DNA from 2 places in the Blastococcus sp. SYSU DS0973 genome. Region 1 is predicted to be linked to the other one. Evidence: riboswitches for the same ligand, from Rfam matches in the RefSeq annotation. Region 1 holds a riboswitch; the other holds the start of a gene.
What was found. Region 1 has a riboswitch for S-adenosylmethionine ahead of ACI791_RS15050 (bifunctional o-acetylhomoserine/o-acetylserine sulfhydrylase). Riboswitches for the same ligand answer to the same signal wherever they lie in the genome.
Positions count from the first base shown of each region.

Region 2: linked by a shared signal. The riboswitch ahead of thrC (threonine synthase) and the one ahead of ACI791_RS15050 (bifunctional o-acetylhomoserine/o-acetylserine sulfhydrylase) in region 1 are both predicted to bind S-adenosylmethionine.

Region 1 covers NZ_JBJHAN010000009.1:92,528-97,783, reverse strand. Annotated here, with positions in the region: gene ACI791_RS15065 (thioesterase family protein) at 1-296, shown strand, start outside; gene ACI791_RS15060 (mechanosensitive ion channel family protein) at 441-1,337, shown strand; gene ACI791_RS15055 (hypothetical protein) at 1,334-1,834, shown strand; SAM riboswitch class IV at 1,947-2,061, shown strand; gene ACI791_RS15050 (bifunctional o-acetylhomoserine/o-acetylserine sulfhydrylase) at 2,105-3,397, shown strand; gene metX (homoserine O-acetyltransferase MetX) at 3,401-4,480, shown strand; gene ACI791_RS15040 (cysteine desulfurase-like protein) at 4,659-5,256, shown strand, end outside.
Region 2 covers NZ_JBJHAN010000002.1:208,052-213,307, reverse strand. Annotated here, with positions in the region: gene ACI791_RS04830 (alpha/beta fold hydrolase) at 1-1,439, shown strand, start outside; gene ACI791_RS04825 (ABC transporter permease) at 1,439-2,311, shown strand; gene ACI791_RS04820 (HAD family hydrolase) at 2,379-3,200, opposite strand; SAM riboswitch class I at 3,259-3,400, shown strand; gene thrC (threonine synthase) at 3,413-4,714, shown strand; gene ACI791_RS04810 (cold-shock protein) at 4,928-5,128, shown strand.

The DNA.
Region 1 (5,256 bases):
CGGAGTGCACGCTGGTCGCCGGGGAGCCGATGACCCCGCTGCAGCACCTGCTGGTCATGACCGACGCCGCCAGCGGCATCTCCGCGAACCTGGACTGGACGCAGGCCACGTTCGCCAACGTGGACCTGTCCGTGGCGCTGCACCGCCCGCCGCGGGGCGAGTGGCTCGGCATGGACGCCACCACGGTGCACGGCGGAACTGGAGGGGCGCAGTGCCTCGCCGTCCTCTTCGACGCCGCCGGGCCGATCGGCCGGTCCACCCAGTCGTTGTTCGTGGAGCCCCGCCCGCCGGCGTGAGTCATCTCTCCGTGCTGCTGCGGCGCAGGTCAGCGGCCCGTCGCGCGGCCGCGACCGCGGTACCGGCCGGGACCGGTTGGCATCGACGGGCACCGGTGCGCACTGTGGAAGGATCGTCTTCCCCACGATCGGAGCCTGCTACCCGTGGACGCGTTGAGAGAGCTGCTGGACTGGCTGTCCGGGCGGGGTCTCGAGGTCGTGTTGATCATCCTCGGCTCGGTGCTGCTCACCCGGTTCGTGGCCTGGGCCGGAACGCGGATCACCGACCGGATCGACCGCAACTCCACCGGCGGCGACGCGCTGGTCCGCTCCGAGGCGGCCAAGCACCGGCACTCGCTCACCCAGGTGCTCACCTGGGCGGCGATCGTGCTCATCTACTCGATCGCGGTCTTCTTCGTCCTGGACCGGCTCGGGGTTCCGGTCACCGGCCTCGTCGCGCCGGCCACGGTGCTCGGCGTCGGCCTGGGGTTCGGCGCCCAGCGCATCGTCGGTGACGTGCTCGCCGGGTTCTTCATCATCACCGAGCGGCAGTACGGGTTCGGCGACGTCGTCTCCATCCAGGTCCTCGGCGGTGGCGACCCCGCCACCGGAACGGTGGAGGACGTCACGCTGCGGGTGACCCGGGTGCGCTCGCCCGACGGCGAGGTCGTCACGGTCCCCAACGGGCAGATCGTCAAGGTCGTCAACCTGTCCCGCGACTGGGCCCGCGCCGTCGTGGACGTGCCGGTGCCGACGAGCGTCGACGTCAACCGCGCCAACGAGATCCTGCGCCAGGTCGGCCGGGACGCGTTCCGCGACCCGGCGATGCGCCCGCTCCTGCTCGACCCACCCACCGTCATGGGCGTGGAGACCCTCGGCCTGGACGAGGTGAACGTGCGCGTCGTCGCCCGCACCCTGCCGGGCAAGCAGTTCGAGGTGGGCCGCGACCTGCGCGCCCGGGTGGTGCAGGCGTTCCGCAGCCAGGGCATGCAGGTGCCGCAGCCGACCACCAGCGCGCCGTCCGGCGACGGCGCCACGACGGTGCAGGAGGGAGTCCGATGAGCAGCCCCGACCACGGCCGGGCCGGCGACGGCGTCCCCGGCGAGCCCACGGTGAGCACCGCCCCCGCCACCACCGGCACCGCGGCGCCCGACGTCGTCCCCGCCCACCGCTGGTGGTCGTCGATCCCGCGGCACCTCGGACGGGCCCGCACCTCCACCGTGGTGCTGGTCGTGCTGTTCCTCTCGATCGGCGCGCTCTACCTCAACGTGCGTCCGCCGGCTCCGGGAACGCCGGCCTCCCGTGAGGAGACCGTCGAGCAGACCGAGCCTGCGGAGATTGAGCCGACCGGGACCGCGCCCGCGGAGACGACCACCGAGCCCGTGCCGACGACCGAACCGTCGGGGCCGACCACCCGGTCGAGCACCCCGACCACCACCGGCTCGCCGTCCCCGGGCACCAGCGCCACCCCGACGGCTCCGGGGGCCACCGAGCCGGTGCCCACGGGCGGATCGGCCGGGCCGGGCGACGAGGCCTCGCCGGAGTCGCCGACCGACTGAGCGCCGGAAACCCGGTGTTTCACGTGGGACATCGCCTCGCCGGTCGGGGTCACCAGCCCACAGCACCCGGGCGGTGTGCAGGTGAGGAGGTCGACGTCCTAGGATCACGTCGGCTCCTGAGAGGCAGCGCGAAGCACCTGGCTGGCTGCCCGGCAACCTCTACTCCGTCCGAGGTGCTCCAGGGGAAGAGCCGGCCGGAAGGCGCCCGCCTCCGGCAAACGACGGAGCTCCCGTGCGCCGCGGGTCTCCGCGAGCGAGAGGAGACGGCGCATGAGCGACCCCGCGAGCTGGAGCTTCGAGACCCGGCAGATCCACGCCGGCACGAGCCCCGACCCCACGACCGGCGCCCGCGCGCTGCCGATCTACGCGACCACCGCGTACCAGTTCCGCGACACGCAGCACGCCGCGGACCTGTTCGCCCTGGCCGAGATGGGCAACATCTACACCCGGATCATGAACCCGACGCAGGACGCGCTGGAGCAGCGCGTGGCGTCGCTGGAGGGCGGCGTCGCCGCGCTCGCCGTCGCCTCGGGCCAGGCCGCCGAGACGCTGGCCATCCTCAACGTGGCCGAGGCCGGCGACCACGTCGTCGCGTCGGCCTCGCTCTACGGCGGCACTTACAACCTGCTGCACCACTCGCTGCCCAAGATGGGCATCACGGTCTCCTTCGTCGAGGACCCCGACGACCCGGAGAACTGGCAGTCGCTCGTCCAGGAGAACACCCGGGCGTTCTTCGCCGAGTCGATCGGGAACCCGAAGGGCGACATCCTCGACATCGAGAGCGTCGCCGGCGTCGCTCACCGGAACGGGGTGCCGCTGATCGTCGACAACACCATCGCGACGCCGTACCTGATCCGCCCGCTCGAGTTCGGCGCCGACGTCGTCGTCCACTCGGCCACCAAGTACCTGGGCGGGCACGGCACGGTGATCGCCGGCCTGATCGTCGACGGCGGCAGGTTCGACTGGACCGGCGGCCGGCACCCGATGTTCACCACGGCCGACCCGACCTACCACGGCGTGGTCTACGCCGACCTGGGGGCGCCGGCCTTCGCGCTCAAGGCGCGGGTGCAGCTGCTGCGCGACCTGGGCCCGGCGGTCTCCCCGTTCAACGCCTTCCTGGTGGTGCAGGGCATCGAGACGCTGTCGCTGCGCATGGAGCGGCACGTGAGCAACGCCCAGCGAGTGGCCGAGTTCCTCGAGGCCCACGACTCGGTCGAGCGGGTCAACTACCCGGGGCTGACCTCCTCGCCGTGGCACGCCGCCCAGCAGAAGTACGCGCCGAAGGGCGCCGGCGCCGTCCTCACCTTCGAGCTGCACGGCGGCGTCGAGGCCGGCAAGCGGTTCGTGGAGGCGCTGGAGCTGCACAGCCACGTGGCCAACATCGGCGACGTGCGCAGCCTGGTGATCCACCCGGCGTCGACGACGCACTCGCAGCTCACCCCGGAGGAGCAGCTCACCACCGGTGTGACGCCGGGCCTGGTGCGCCTGGCCGTGGGGCTGGAGGGCATCGAGGACATCCTGGCCGACCTCGAGGCGGGCTTCCGCGCCGCCAAGGGCGCCTGAGCGATGGGCGGGTGGGTCGAGGGGGACCCGGTCGGCGACCGGCACTTCCTCGACCTGCCCGCCCCGTTCCCGCTGGAGCGCGGAGGGACCCTCCCGGCCGTGCGGATCGCGTACGAGACCTGGGGAACGCTCGCGCCCGGCGGGGACAACGCCGTCCTGGTCGCGCACGCGCTCACCGGCGACAGCCACGTGGTGGGCCCGGCCGGACCGGGACACCCGACGGCCGGCTGGTGGAGCGGCATCGTCGGGCCGGGGGCGGCCCTGGACACCGACCGCTTCTTCGTCGTCTGCGCGAACGTCCTGGGCGGGTGCCAGGGCACGACCGGGCCGTCGTCGGCCGCGCCGGACGGCCACCGCTGGGGCTCGCGCTTCCCCGAGGTGACCGTGGGCGACCAGGTGCGCGCCGAGGGCGCGCTGGCCGACGCCCTGGGCATCGCGCGCTGGGCCGCCGTGGCCGGCGGGTCCATGGGCGGCATGCGGGCCCTGGAGTGGGCCGTGGCCGAGCCCGACCGGGTCGGCGCGCTGTTCTTCCTGGCCTCCGGCGCCGTGGCCTCGGCCGACCAGATCGGCACGCAGACGACCCAGCAGGCCGCCGTCCGGGCCGACGCGCGCTGGGCGGGCGGGAACTACCCGCTCGACGCCCCGCCGGTGGACGGCCTCGGGATCGCCCGGCGGATCGCCCACCTCACCTACCGCAGCGGGCTGGAGCTGGAGGCGCGCTTCGCCGCCCGCGTGCAGGCCGACGGCCGCTACGCCGTCGCGTCCTACCTGGACCACCACGCCGGCAAGCTGGCCCGCCGGTTCGACCCCGGCAGCTACGTGGTGCTCACCGAGGCCATGAACAGCTGGGACGTCGGCCGCGGCCGCGGCGGGGTCGAGGCGGCGCTGTCCCGGGTGACCGCCCGCGCGCTGGTGGCCGGTGTGGACACCGACCGGCTCTACCCGCTCGACCAGCAACGCCGGGTGGCCGACGCGCTGGGCGTGCCGCTGCGGGTCATCCCCTCGCCGTACGGGCACGACGGCTTCCTCATCGAGACCGGCGCCGTCGGGGCGCTGCTGGCCGAGCTGCTGGGTGCGGCGTGAACGCCGAGGAGCACGCGGACCTGGCCGCCCAGGTGGCCCGCGCCCGCGAGTGATCCCGGCGTCTGCGGGTGGAGCTCCGGCGTCGGCGACGGGACGCCGGCCCTGACCTCGGCGCGCTCCGCGCCGCGATCGCCCCCTCGCCGGGTGAGCCGCCCGGCCGGCGGTTAGCGTCGCGGCCGTGAGCCTCGACGTCGCCGCGCTGCGCGCCTCCTTTCCGTCGCTGGCCAGCGGCACCGCCCACTTCGACGGTCCGGGCGGTACCCAGGTACCGGCCGCGGTCGGCCGGGCGGTGGCCGCGGCCCTCACCGCCCCGGTCAGCAATCGGGGAGCGGTGACCGCCGCCGAGCGGTTCGCCGACGAGACGGTGCTCGGGGCGCGGGCGGCGATGGGCGACCTGCTCGGCACCGACCCCGCCGGCGTCGTCTTCGGCCGGAGCACCACCCAGCTCGTCTTCGACCTGGCCCGCACGCTGTCGGCCGGCTGGGGTCCGGGCGACGAGGTCGTCGTCACCCGGCTGGATCACGACGCGAACATCCGGCCCTGGGTGCTGGCCGCCGCCGCGGTCGGCGCCACGGTGCGGTGGGTGGGCTTCGACCCGGCGACCGGCGAGCTGACCGCCGACGACGTCGCCGCGGCGCTCACCGACCGGACCCGGCTGGTCGCGGTGACCGGAGCGTCCAACCTGATCGGCACCCGGCCACCCCTGGCCGCCATCGCCGAGCAGGTGCACGCGGCCGGCGCGCTGCTGGTCGCCGACGGCGTGCACCTGACCGCGC
Region 2 (5,256 bases), on a different contig from region 1:
CTCCGCTGGAGGAGGCCGTCGAGGTCGTCGGCGCCTCGACCGTCGACCTCGTGGTCGCCTCGCCCAGCGGCTCGGCGACGCTGTTCGCCAAGCTCTACGACGTCGGTCCCGACGGCGCCACCACGCTGCCCGGTGGCCTGGTCGCGCCCCTCGCGCTCACCGGCCTCTCCACCGATCCGACTGCCCCGACGCGGGTGGGCGTCACGCTGCCGGGGATCGTGCACCGCTTCGAGGCCGGCCACCGGATGCGGGTGCTGGTGTCCTCCACCGACCAGGCCTTCGCGCTGCCCGACGAGGCGGCCGTCTACTCCGTCGGCCTGGCCTCGGCCGGCGCCGCGAACGGCGTGGCCGCGGGCGAGACGCAGCTCGCGGCGCCCGAGGTCAGCGGCCGGAGCGAGTCGACCGGCGGCACCTCGCGCTGGTGGGTGCTGCTCGCCGTCGTCACCGGTCTGGGTCTGCTCGGCTGGCTGGCCGCCCGCTGGTGGGGGAGCCGGCGGCGCCGGCAGACCTCGCAGGTGGAGCCGGACGGCGAGGACGTCCCGCTGCGGTTCACCGGCGTGACCAAGGCCTACAAGGACGGCTTCGTCGCCGTGCGCGACCTGTCGTTCGAGGTGCGGCGCGGCCAGGTGCTCGGCCTGCTCGGGCCCAACGGTGCCGGCAAGACCACGTCGCTGCGCATGCTGATGGGACTCATCCGGCCGACCGAGGGGCGGATCAGCGTCTTCGGGCACGCCGCCGGTGCCGGCGCCCCGGTGCTGTCCCGGCTCGGCTCCTTCGTGGAGGGCACCGGCCTGCAGCCGCACCTGTCGGGCCGGGACAACCTCAGCCTCTACTGGGCCGCCACCGGCCGGCCGGCCGAGGACGCGCACATGGACGAGGCCCTCGCGGTCGCCGGCCTCGGCGCGGCCATCGACCGGCCGGTGCGCCGGTACAGCCAAGGCATGCGCCAGCGGGTCGCGATCGCCCAGGCGATGCTCGGGCTGCCCGATCTGCTCGTGCTCGACGAACCGACCAACGGGCTCGACCCGCCGCAGATCCACGCGATGCGCGACGTGCTGCGCTCCTACGCCGCCACCGGGCGCACCGTGATCGTCTCCAGCCACCTGCTCAGCGAGATCGAGCAGACCTGCAGCCACGTGGTGGTCATGGCCAAGGGGCAGAAGATCGCGCAGGGCACGGTGGAGGAGATCGTCGGCGCCGGAGGCTCGGTGCTCGTCGGCCTGGCCGACGACGCCGACACCGACCGGGCGATCGCCGTCCTCTCGTCGCTGCCCGGGGTCACCGCCGCGCGCGGCGACGACGGCCTGGTCGCCGAGCTGGACGGCGCCCGCCGCGCCGACGTGCTGCAGGCGCTGGTGTCGGTCGGCATCGCCGTCGAGCAGTTCACGCCGCGACGGCGGCTCGAGGACGCCTTCCTGGCCCTGGTGGGGGAGAGCTGATGACCACGACCGACCACGTGCAGCCGACCGGCGCGGTCGCCGGTTACCGGCCGGAGCGCACGCTGCGGCTGTCGGTGGAGCTGCGGCGGCAGTTCAAGCGCCGCCGCACCCTCGGTGTCTTCGCCCTCATGATCGCGCTGCCGCTGGTGCTCATCGCGGCACTGCAGCTGGGCGCGAGCGAGGAGGCGGCGGAGAACAGCCGGATCAACCTGGTCGACGTCGCGACGGCGAGCGGGCTGAACTTCACCCTGTTCGTGCTGTTCGCGACGACCAGCTTCTTCCTCGTCGTGGTCTACGCGCTGTTCTTCGGCGATACCGTCGCCGTCGAGGCGCAGTGGGGCTCGCTGCGGTACGCACTGGCCACGCCGATCCCCCGGATGCGGCTGCTCCGGCAGAAGTGGCTGGCCGCGCTGGTGCAGTCGGTCGCGGCGCTGGTCACGCTCGCCGCGGTCGCGGTGGTCGCCGGCGGGATCGCGTTCGGCTTCGACGACATCAGGACGCCGGTCGGTGTGGGGATCGACCAGGGCGAGGGCATGCTGCGGCTGGCCGGGATGCTCGGCTACCTCGCCGTCCACCTGCTCGTCGTCGGCGCGCTGGCGTTCTGGTTCTCCACGATCACCGACGCACCGCTGGCGGCGGTCGGTGGCGCGGTGTTCACCATGTTCGTCTTCGCCATCCTCGACCAGGTGGAGCAGCTCGGGTCGATCCGCGACTGGTTCCCGACGGCGGAGGAGTTCGCCTGGACCGACCTGCTGCAGACGCCGGTCGACGACGGCGACCTGTTCCGCGGCGTGATCCAGTCGCTGGTCTACATCGCCGTCTTCACGGCGCTCGGGTTCCGCCACTTCGCCCGCAGAGACGTGACCAGCTGACAGCAGTTCGTGCACGAACGGTCGTCCCAGACTGCCCGAGGCGACCGTTCGTGCACAGAACGCCGGCTCACAGGCTCTGGCGCACCGCCTGGGCCCAGCCCTCGCCCATGGCGGCGGCGGTCACCGAGGCGTTGGGGACCGCGGCCAGCGCCGCGGCCATCCCGTCGACCGCCCCGCCGTTCGCGGTGATCCACAGCCGGCCCACGGCGGGGGCCATGTCCAGGTCGCTGAGGCTGTCGCCGATCGCCACGGCGTCGTCGGGGAACAGGCCCCGGCGCTCCAGGTCCCAGGCGATCGCCGCCCCCTTGGAGATGCCGCGCGGCATCAGGTGGTAGACCCGCGGCGGCGCCGGGTCGTCGTGGAGGCCGAACCGGGACGACGCGGGGATGGCCCCGTTGTCCTTGAGCGTCAGCCACCCCGCCCCGCGTTCGGCCAGCCAGGCGTCGACGGCGAGCGGATCCACCCGGCCGCGCAGCAGCGCGTCGGTGTGGTGGGTCGCGTGCCAGGGGGCGTGCCACTCCAGCCGGCCGGGGTGCGCGGCGACGAGGTCCTCGACCACGCCGAGCTCGGCCATCACGTCCATCGGCGTGCGGTCGCCGTAGCCGGCCGGCAGCTCGCCGCGCAGCCGGTGGGTGTGCCGCCCGGAGCCCCAACCGATGGTGGCGCCGAGCTCCGCGATGGCGCCGTCGGCGGCGAAGATGCGCGCGGCCTCCACCACCTGCTCGTAGGTCCGGCCGCTGACCAGCACCAACGCCACCCCGGCGCGGTGCAGGTCGAGCAGGGCGCCGGCCGGGCCGTCGGTCAGCTCCCGGCCGGCGGTGTGCCAGAAGGAGCCGCGTGGGCCGACCATGGTGCCGTCGAGATCGGTGTAGACGATGCGCGCTGTCACGCCCTCATCCTGTCCGCCGCGAGGTGCCGTACCGCCCGCGGGTATGCTTCGGATCGTTCACTCATCCAGAGGGGCAGAGGGACACGGCCCGATGAAGCCCCGGCAACCGCCGTCCGCGCAGCGATCTCATGGAGCAGCGCGGCGGGAGGTGCCAATTCCGTCCCGCGCGGCTCGACGGCCCGCTGCGGGGAAGATGAGGAGGTAGTCGTCGCATGACTCTCACCGCTCCCGGTTCCGTTCAGGCCGACTCGTCGGCAGGCGGCCCCACCCCGCCGTGTCCGGCCCGCGGGCTGGTCTGCCGCAACTGCGGCGCCACCTTCGGGCTGATCGCCGAGCACGCCTGCGCCGAGTGCTTCGGCCCGCTGGAGGTCGACTACGACCCCGAGCTGATGCGCGCGGTCACCCGTGAGCAGATCGAGGCCGGCCCGCAGAACATCTGGCGGTACGTCGCCCTGCTGCCCGTGGGCCAGGATCCCGCCGAGCGCGTGTCCCTCGACCCGGGCATGACCCCGCTGGTGCGTGCCGACCGGCTGGCCGCCGAGCTGGGCCTGACCGGCGGACTCTGGGTGAAGGACGACTCGGCCAACCCCACCCACTCGTTCAAGGACCGGGTGGTCAGCCTCGCGGCGACCGCCGCCAAGGGCCTGGGCTACAAGAAGATCGCCGCCGCCTCCACCGGCAACCTGGCGAACTCCGTGGCCGCGCACGCCGCCCGGGTGGGGCTGCCGTCCTTCGTCTTCATCCCGGCCGACCTCGAGCCGGGCAAGGTCGTGCAGTCGGCGGTCTACGGCCAGACGCTGGTCGCCGTCGACGGCTCCTACGACGACGTCAACCGGCTGACCAGCGAGCTCGCCGAGACCGACGAGTTCGAGGACACAGCTTTCGTCAACCAGAACGTCCGGCCCTACTACGCCGAGGGCTCCAAGACGATGGGCTACGAGATCGCCGAGCAGCTCGGCTGGCGGATCCCGGCGCAGGTCGTCATCCCGATGGCGTCCGGCTCGCTGCTCACCAAGGTCGACAAGGCCTTCCGGGAGCTCACCGCCGCCGGCATCGTCGAGGCCACGGAGTGGACGATCTTCGGCGCCCAGTCGGCCGGCTGCGACCCGATCGCCACCGCCTTCGACAACGGCTGGGACGTCGTAAAGCCGGTGAAGCCCACCGGCATCGCCAAGTCGCTCAACATCGGCAACCCGGCCGACGGCCCGTACGCGCTGGACGCCATCCGGCGCACCGGCGGTGCCGTGGCCCGCGTCGGCGACGACGAGATCGTCCAGGGGATCCGCGACCTCGCCCGCACCACCGGGGTCTTCGCCGAGACCGCCGGCGGCGTGACCGTCGCGGTGCTGCGGAAGCTCGTCGAGGGCGGGCTCCTGGACCCGGCCAAGGAGACCGTCGTCCTCAACACCGGCGAGGGCCTGAAGACCCTCGACCCGCTGGAGCCGGTCGTCGGTCCGACGCACCGCGTCGAGCCGTCCCTGAAGTCGGTGCGGGCCGCAGGCCTCATCGACTGAGAGAGGACGCCGCCCTCCGCATCCGTCGGAGGGTCCGGGCGGCGCCCGGGACGGGGCCGGTATCGATCGGGCGAAGATGACCGCGACCAGGCCTTTCCTGATGTACCTTCTCGCGCGGATCCAGTTCCATGTTCGTGTTCGAGCGGGCGGAAGAGGTGGACCCGGTTCCCCGATCCGGAGGAGCCGTCCGCACGCACGAACGTGGGAGCACACGTGGCACAGGGCACCGTGAAGTGGTTCAACGCCGAGAAGGGCTTCGGCTTCATCGCCGTCGACGGCGGCCAGGACGTCTTCGTCCACTACTCGGCCATCCAGATGGACGGGTACAAGAGCCTCGACGAGGGTCAGCGCGTCGAGTTCGAGGTCGTCCAGGGGTCGAAGGGGCCGCAGGCCGACGCCGTCCGCTCTGCGTGACCTGTCGTCCTCCGGACGACGCACCGCACCACCCGTGAGGCCCGGTTCCCCGCTCGGGGAGCCGGGCCTCCGTGCACGTCAGGCCACCCGCAGGGAGGCCGGCCGACCCCCCGTTCTTGCACTCGCCA